DNA from 3 places in the Streptomyces kryoterrae genome. Region 1 is predicted to be linked to each of the others. Evidence: riboswitches for the same ligand, from Rfam matches in the RefSeq annotation. Region 1 holds a riboswitch; each other region holds the start of a gene.
The links. A riboswitch is a leader RNA that binds a small molecule or an ion and turns the genes downstream of it on or off. The one in region 1 is predicted to bind S-adenosylmethionine.
Positions count from the first base shown of each region.

Region 2: another riboswitch for S-adenosylmethionine. It lies ahead of thrC (threonine synthase); the one in region 1 lies ahead of ACW4TU_RS43240 (putative leader peptide).
Region 3: another riboswitch for S-adenosylmethionine. It lies ahead of ACW4TU_RS33775 (aminotransferase class V-fold PLP-dependent enzyme); the one in region 1 lies ahead of ACW4TU_RS43240 (putative leader peptide).

Region 1 is NZ_CM133358.1:9,652,114-9,654,372, forward strand. Features, by position in the region: gene ACW4TU_RS43235 (ABC transporter substrate-binding protein) at 1-999, opposite strand, end outside; gene ACW4TU_RS43240 (putative leader peptide) at 1,204-1,326, opposite strand; SAM riboswitch class IV at 1,355-1,464, opposite strand; gene ACW4TU_RS43245 (amino acid ABC transporter permease) at 2,110-2,259, shown strand, end outside.
Region 2 is NZ_CM133358.1:4,677,610-4,679,868, reverse strand. Features, by position in the region: gene ACW4TU_RS20105 (glucosyl-3-phosphoglycerate synthase) at 1-551, opposite strand, end outside; SAM riboswitch class I at 718-864, shown strand; gene thrC (threonine synthase) at 880-2,211, shown strand.
Region 3 is NZ_CM133358.1:7,620,302-7,622,560, forward strand. Features, by position in the region: gene trpD (anthranilate phosphoribosyltransferase) at 1-735, shown strand, start outside; SAM riboswitch class IV at 846-963, shown strand; gene ACW4TU_RS33775 (aminotransferase class V-fold PLP-dependent enzyme) at 1,128-2,259, shown strand, end outside.

The DNA.
Region 1 (2,259 bases):
GGCGTCGACGATCTGCTGCCGGTCGATGGCGAACAGGATCGCCTGACGCACCTTCACGTCCTTCAGCACGGGGCGGGAGTTGTTCAGCCCCAGGTTGAACACGTTGCCCGGGTTGGCCCGTCGCAACAGGTTCACCTGGCCGCCCTGCAGCGCCGCCTCGTTGGCCTTGGCGACGCTGCTGATCGCGTCGACCTGCCCGGACTGCAGACTGCCGGTGCGCACCCCGGCCTCGGGTACGACCTTGAACACCACCTTGTCGAGGTAGGCCTCGCCCTCCTTGCTCCACTGCGAGGAACCCCAGGCGTACTTGGCGCGCTTGGCCAGGGTGATCGACTGGTTCTGCACGTACTGCTTCAGCGTGAACGGGCCGCTGCCGACGATTCCCTCGCTGCACTTCTGCTGCGGGGACCTCTTCGCGCTCGCCGAGGACTCGATGCCCAGCGAGAACGTCGAAGTGGCCTGCAGGAACTGGGCGTTGGGCTGTGCGAACTTCACCCGCACGGTGAGCGGGTCGACGACGGTCGTGCTCTCCAGGCCGCTCAGGTATCCCTGGGCGAGGGTCCCCAGGGCGCCGAGCTTCGGCACCGCGTCGAAGTTGTCCTTGACCGCCTGCGCCGTCAGGGGTGTCCCGTCGCTGAAGGTGACACCCGATCTCAGGTGGAAGGTGAAGGTCGTCGTGTCCGGGCTGACGTCCCAGCTCTTGGCCAGCCACGGCACGATCTTGCCGGTCTTCGGGTCCTGGTCGGTCAGGGAGTCGACGATCTGACGCAGCGAGTAGATGGTCTCGTTGCTGGCGACCTGCTGGGGATCGACGCAGCCGGAGTCGGAACCCACCGCGAAGGACAGGGTGCCGCCGGACGTCGGCCGGCCGCTGTCGCCGCTCGAACTGCTGCCGCCGCCGGACGAGCACGAGGTCAGCAGCACGCTGGTGGTGAGGAGTGCGGTCAACGCGGCCCATCGGGGGCCGGGGCCGGGGCGGGAATCCGGATGCGCTGTCACGGAAAGGTTTCTCCTACTCGAAAGTCGGCGCGCACGGGCATGTGCGGACCAATGGAGATGCGTAGACGGAGTCGCGCCCAGGAAACAGCGACACCGCGTGAAGAGGCGAAGGAAGAGGTCCAGAAGGGAAAGTGGGAAAGTCCGCTGCGGGCTCGAACCCGGAGGTGCCGGCGGTGAATGCCGACAGTCAGCTGTGGGACGTGGTCAGCCGCGACACAGACAACTGGAGATGCGCTGCAGGTCGATGTGGCGTCGCCGGGAGAACCGGGAAAGCGCCGCCACGGCAGCGACGGAGGGGGTCGAGACGCTGCTGTGGCGCACGCTCATTCCTCCATGTCCCGGGCCCCTGCCAGGGGCCACGCGCTTGCCGGGTCGGCGACCCGGCCGGGCTTTCACCTGGAGCACCCCACCGCGTCGGAGGGTTGCCGGTCAGCTAGCCAGGGCTTGACGCTGACACTCAATGCCAGTTGAAATTTTACCTATCGCCGCCGCGACTCGTCAATGTCATGAGGCGGGCTGACAACGCGCGGCGGCGAATCACCTGTGCGGAATCGCGGCTCGTCACCGCACTCGGTCGAGAAGCCGCAGTCCGACGCCGATCGTGAATCATGGGGTGGTCCACCGGATACCGATACCTCGTGGTCAGGGTGGCCGAGTTGTCGTCTCACCTGATGGTCACTCGCATTGACATCCCTTGTCGGGACATGCCTAACTTGCGGCGCAGACCGAGATGCCTCAGGGCCGGAGAAGTGATGGTGACAGCGATGTACGCAGCTGATGGGACGGCCGCACAGCGGCGCCTCAGCCACGTCCTGCTGTGCACGGACCGCTCCGTCGACCTGCTCCGTGTCAACAGCGCGCTCTGTACGGCCACTTGCCGCACCCTCTGTCGAGGCTGACGGTTTCCTGAGTCCCTGTTTCTGAATCTGCGAGCCTCCGAGTCCCGGGCTTTCGCTGACTGACGACCACCGCGTTCGCGGTGTGCCCTCTCCCTGCCCAGCCTCCGTTCCGCGTGTACCCGTGTGTCGTCTCGTGCCCCGAGCCGCTCCCGGGCGGCGCGGTGCTGCCGCCCTCCGCGGTCCTGGGTGTCCAAAACCGCTGGAGCCCTCCATGAGCGAAACTCCCGGCGTCGCTGTGTCCTCCGGATCAGCGCCGCCCGCCGAGGCGATACCCCGCCCCGACACCCCAGAGCCCCGAGACACCTCCGACAGCCCCGCCGCACCAGGGCCGCCGGCCGCGCAGCGAGTCCTCCCGATCCGG
Region 2 (2,259 bases), 5.0 Mb from region 1:
TGCATGTTGAGCAGGGGGCGGGCCATGAGTTCCGTCACGCGGCCGCCCTGGCCGGCCGCCTGGCCGAGCGGGCGGTCGTACATCGCCTTGACGAGGTCGACACCGGGGTCCGTGAGCAGCGGGCCCACGATCCCGGAGACGAAGTCCGACGAGAACTCCTTCAGGTCCGCGTCGATGAAACAGACGATGTCCCCGCTGGTGACCAGGAGCGAGCGCCACAGCACCTCGCCCTTGCCCGGCACGGCCGGGATGCGCGGCAGTATGTCGTCGCGGTGGACGACCCGGGCGCCCGCCGCGGCGGCCACCTCGGAGGTGCGGTCGGTCGACCCCGAGTCGATGACGACGATCTCGTCGACGAGCGGGACCTTCAGCATCAGGTCGCGGCGGATGACGGCGACGATCTCGCCTACCGTCTCCTCCTCGTTGAGCGCGGGCAGTACGACACTCACCGTGGCGTTCGAGGAACGCTTCGCGGCGAGGATCTTCTTCAGCGGGCGGTCGCCAACGGACCAGGAGCGGGTGTTCAGCCAGCGCTCGACGTCTTCCAGCACGTTGCGGCTCTCCCTTACGTTCCATGGGGGGAAGCGCGAGCGATCTTCTATCTCGCGGTTCGGACGGCTCCCACCACCATCCAAGCCTTCGGTTACAGTCTTGAACAACGCGGGTGACCATCGCATGTCCGAGGTCATCGGCGTTCACAACCTCACAACTTCATACCGCTCATCCAGAGGGGCAGAGGGATACGGCCCGATGAAGCCCCGGCAACCCTCCAGCCGATCTTGTCGCAGTCATGTGGCGAGGCTCCCGGCTCGGGAAGGTGCCAAATCCGTCTCATGGCGAAACGCGTCGTGAGGAAGATGAGGAAAGGGCTTCGCCTCCATGGCTGCGCAAACTGCTCTGAGCACCGAGAGCACCACTTCCGGCTCCGTCACCACTGACTCCGTCACCCCTGTCGATCTCGGTCCCGCCGTGGCGCTCTCCTGCCGCGAATGCGGCCACCGGGTCCCCCTCGGTCCGGTGTTCGCCTGCGAGGAGTGTTTCGGCCCGCTGGAGATCGCCTACGACTTCGGCATCCATTCGGCGGCCGACACCGAGGAACTCCGCAAGCGCATCGAAGCGGGACCCGCGAACATCTGGCGCTACGCGCCCCTTCTGCCCGTCCCCGCGAACGTCGCCGAGAAGCCGAACATCAACCCCGGCTGGACCAAGCTCGTCAAGGCCGACAACCTCGGCCGCGAGCTGGGTGTCGACCCCGGCAAGCTCTTCGTCAAGGACGACTCCGGCAACCCGACCCACTCCTTCAAGGACCGGGTCGTCGCCCAGGCCATCGAGGCCGCGCGCGCCTTCGACTTCACCACCCTGTCCTGCTCCTCCACGGGCAACCTGGCCGGTGCCGTCGGCGCCGCCGCCGCCCGGGCCGGTTTCCGCTCCTGCGTGTTCATCCCGCACGACCTGGAGCAGGGCAAGGTCGTCATGGCCGCGGTGTACGGCGGCGAGCTCATCGGCATCGAGGGCAACTACGACGACGTGAACCGCTTCTGCTCCGAGCTGATCGGCGACCCGGCCGGCGAGGGCTGGGGCTTCGTCAACGTCAACCTGCGCCCGTACTACGCGGAGGGAAGCAAGACCCTGGCGTACGAGATCTGCGAGCAGCTCGGCTGGCAGCTGCCCGACCAGCTCGTCGTGCCCATCGCCTCCGGGTCGCAGCTCACGAAGATCGACAAGGGTCTCCAGGAGCTGATCAAGCTCGGGCTGGTCGCCGACAAGCCGTACAAGATCTTCGGCGCCCAGGCGGAGGGCTGCTCACCGGTGTCCGTGGCCTTCAAGGCCGGGCACGACGTCGTACGGCCGCAGAAGCCCAACACCATCGCCAAGTCGCTGGCGATCGGCAACCCGGCGGACGGGCCGTACGTGCTGGACATCGCGCGGCGGACGGGCGGGGCGGTGGAGGACGTGAACGACGAGCAGGTCGTCGACGCGATTCGCCTGCTCGCGCGTACGGAGGGGATCTTCGCGGAGACCGCCGGTGGTGTGACCGTGGGTGTCGCGAAGAAGCTGATCGAGAACGGCCTGCTGGACCCGACCCTCACGACCGTCGTGCTCAACACCGGTGACGGTCTCAAGACGCTGGACGCGGTGGCCGATACCGGGTTGACCGCGACGATTCGGCCCAGCCTTGAGTCGTTCCGGGAAGCTGGGCTTGGTCAGTAGGTCGTTGTTCGTCCGCGGGGCCGTGGGGCCGTGGGGGCCGGTCGCGCC
Region 3 (2,259 bases), 2.0 Mb from region 1:
ATCGTCATCGCCGGCACGGGCGCCAAGGTCGTCAAGCACGGCAACCGGGCGGCCTCCTCGGCCTCGGGGGCGTCGGACGTACTGGGGCAGCTCGGGGTCAATCTGGAGCTGACGCCGAAGCGGGTGGCCGAGGTGGCGGAGGAGGCCGGGATCACCTTCTGCTTCGCGGCCAGGTTCCATCCGGCGATGCGTCATGTGGGCGCCGCACGCGGCCAGTTGGGCATCCGCACGGTCTTCAACATCCTGGGCCCGCTGACCAACCCGGCCAAGGTCAGGGCGCAGGCGGTCGGGGTCGCCGATCCCCGGATGGCCCCCATCGTCGCCGGTGTCTTCGCCGAACGCGGCAACTCCTCCCTGGTGTTCCGGGGCGACGACGGCCTCGACGAGCTGACGATCACCGCCACCTCCCGGGTGTGGGTCGTCCGGGACGGCAAGGTGACGGAGGAGGCCTTCGACCCGCGCGACGTCGGCATCGAGCTGGTCCCGATCGAGGCCCTGCGCGGCGGTGACGCCGCCTACAACGCGGCGGTCGCCCGGCGACTGCTGGACGGTGAGACCGGGCCCGTACGGGATGCCGTGCTGCTCAACTCGGCGGCGGCGCTGGTGGCGCTGGACCCGGGGCCGGGCTCGCTGGCCGAACAGATCGGCGCCGGGATGGTGAAGGCGGCCGAATCCGTCGACTCCGGTGCGGCGAAGCGGACGCTGGAGCGGTGGGCGGCGGTCAGCAACGCGTAGACGTTCCCTGCGTCTTCGCGTCTTCGCGTCTTCGCTTCTTCGGGCATGGGCGTCCCGCGATCCGGACATGGGTTGCGGGACGTCGATCACTTCGGTTACGTTCTGTGCCAGGTCATGAGTGACAGTCATGAGGCCCCGGCCGACTGTCCGGCAACCCTCCGTCCGTGGCGGGGTGCCCCGGGATGAAGACCAGGCCGTAGGCAGCAAGGCTTACGGCAAGCGCGGGCCCCTCTCGACACCAGGGGTCCTGGTCGTACGAGGGAGTCCTCCGTGAGCAAGCGAATGCGATAGGGCTGCCGAGCCCCGCCTCCGCGCACCCTTTTCACCCTTTTCCTGTGCTGAGCCATGTCCGCTCGCACAGCGATTCCTCTTGCTTCTCACGGGAGTTCGCCATGTCTGTCTCCACCGTTGCCGCCGAGCAGTCCGTTTGTACTCCGCTGCCCGTTCTGGGACGAGATGTCACCGTCCCGCTCGTGACGGGCGGCGAAGTCACCTACGCCGCGCTCGACTACGCCGCCAGCGCCCCCGCGCTCCAGCGGGTCTGGGACGACGTGGCCGCGTACGCGCCCTACTACGGCAGCGTGCACCGGGGGGCCGGCTACCTCTCCCAGCTGTCGACGGACCTCTTCGAGAACGCCCGCAGGACGGTCACCGAGTTCCTGGACTGCCGTGCCGACGACCAGCTGATCTTCACCCGGTCCACCACCGACTCCCTCAACCTCCTCGCCGCCGCCCTTCCCGCCGGCTGCCAGGTCTTCGTCTTCGAGACCGAGCACCACGCCTCCCTGCTGCCCTGGCGGGACGCCCAGGTCACCTACCTCAACGCCCCGCGCACCCCCCAGCAGGCCGTGGCGACCCTGCGGGAGGCCCTCGCCGCCCGCACTGCATCCATTCAAGAGGGTCAGGGCCCGGCCCTCGTCTGCGTCACCGGCGCCTCCAACGTCACCGGCGAGCTGTGGCCCGTACGGGAGCTGGCCGACGCCGCTCACGCGCACGGTGCCCGGATCGTCCTGGACGCAGCCCAGCTGGCCCCGCACCACCCGGTCTCCGTCCAGGACCTGGACGTCGACTGGGTCGCCTTCTCCGGCCACAAGCTGTACGCGCCCTTCGGCTCCGGCGTCCTCGCCGGCCGCGCCGACTGGCTGCGCGCCGCCGACCCGTACCTCGCCGGTGGCGGCGCCAGCCGCAAGGTCACGCGGCGCACGGACGGGGGAGTGGACGTGGAGTGGCACGACACCGCCGCCCGGCACGAGGCCGGCTCGCCGAACGTCATCGGCGCCTACTCGATCGCCGCCGCCTGCAAGGCCCTCACGGAGGCCGGCTTCGACACGCTCGTGGCCCGCGAGCAGCACCTGATCGACACCGTGCGGGCGGGGCTGGCGGAGGTGCCCGAGGTCAGGGTGCTCTCGCTGTTCGGCGACGAGGCTCCGCGCGTCGGCGTCATCTCGTTCGTCGTCGAGGGCTGGAACAGCTCGCACTTCGCCGCGGCGCTCTCCGCGGAGTACGGGATCGGGGTGCGGGACG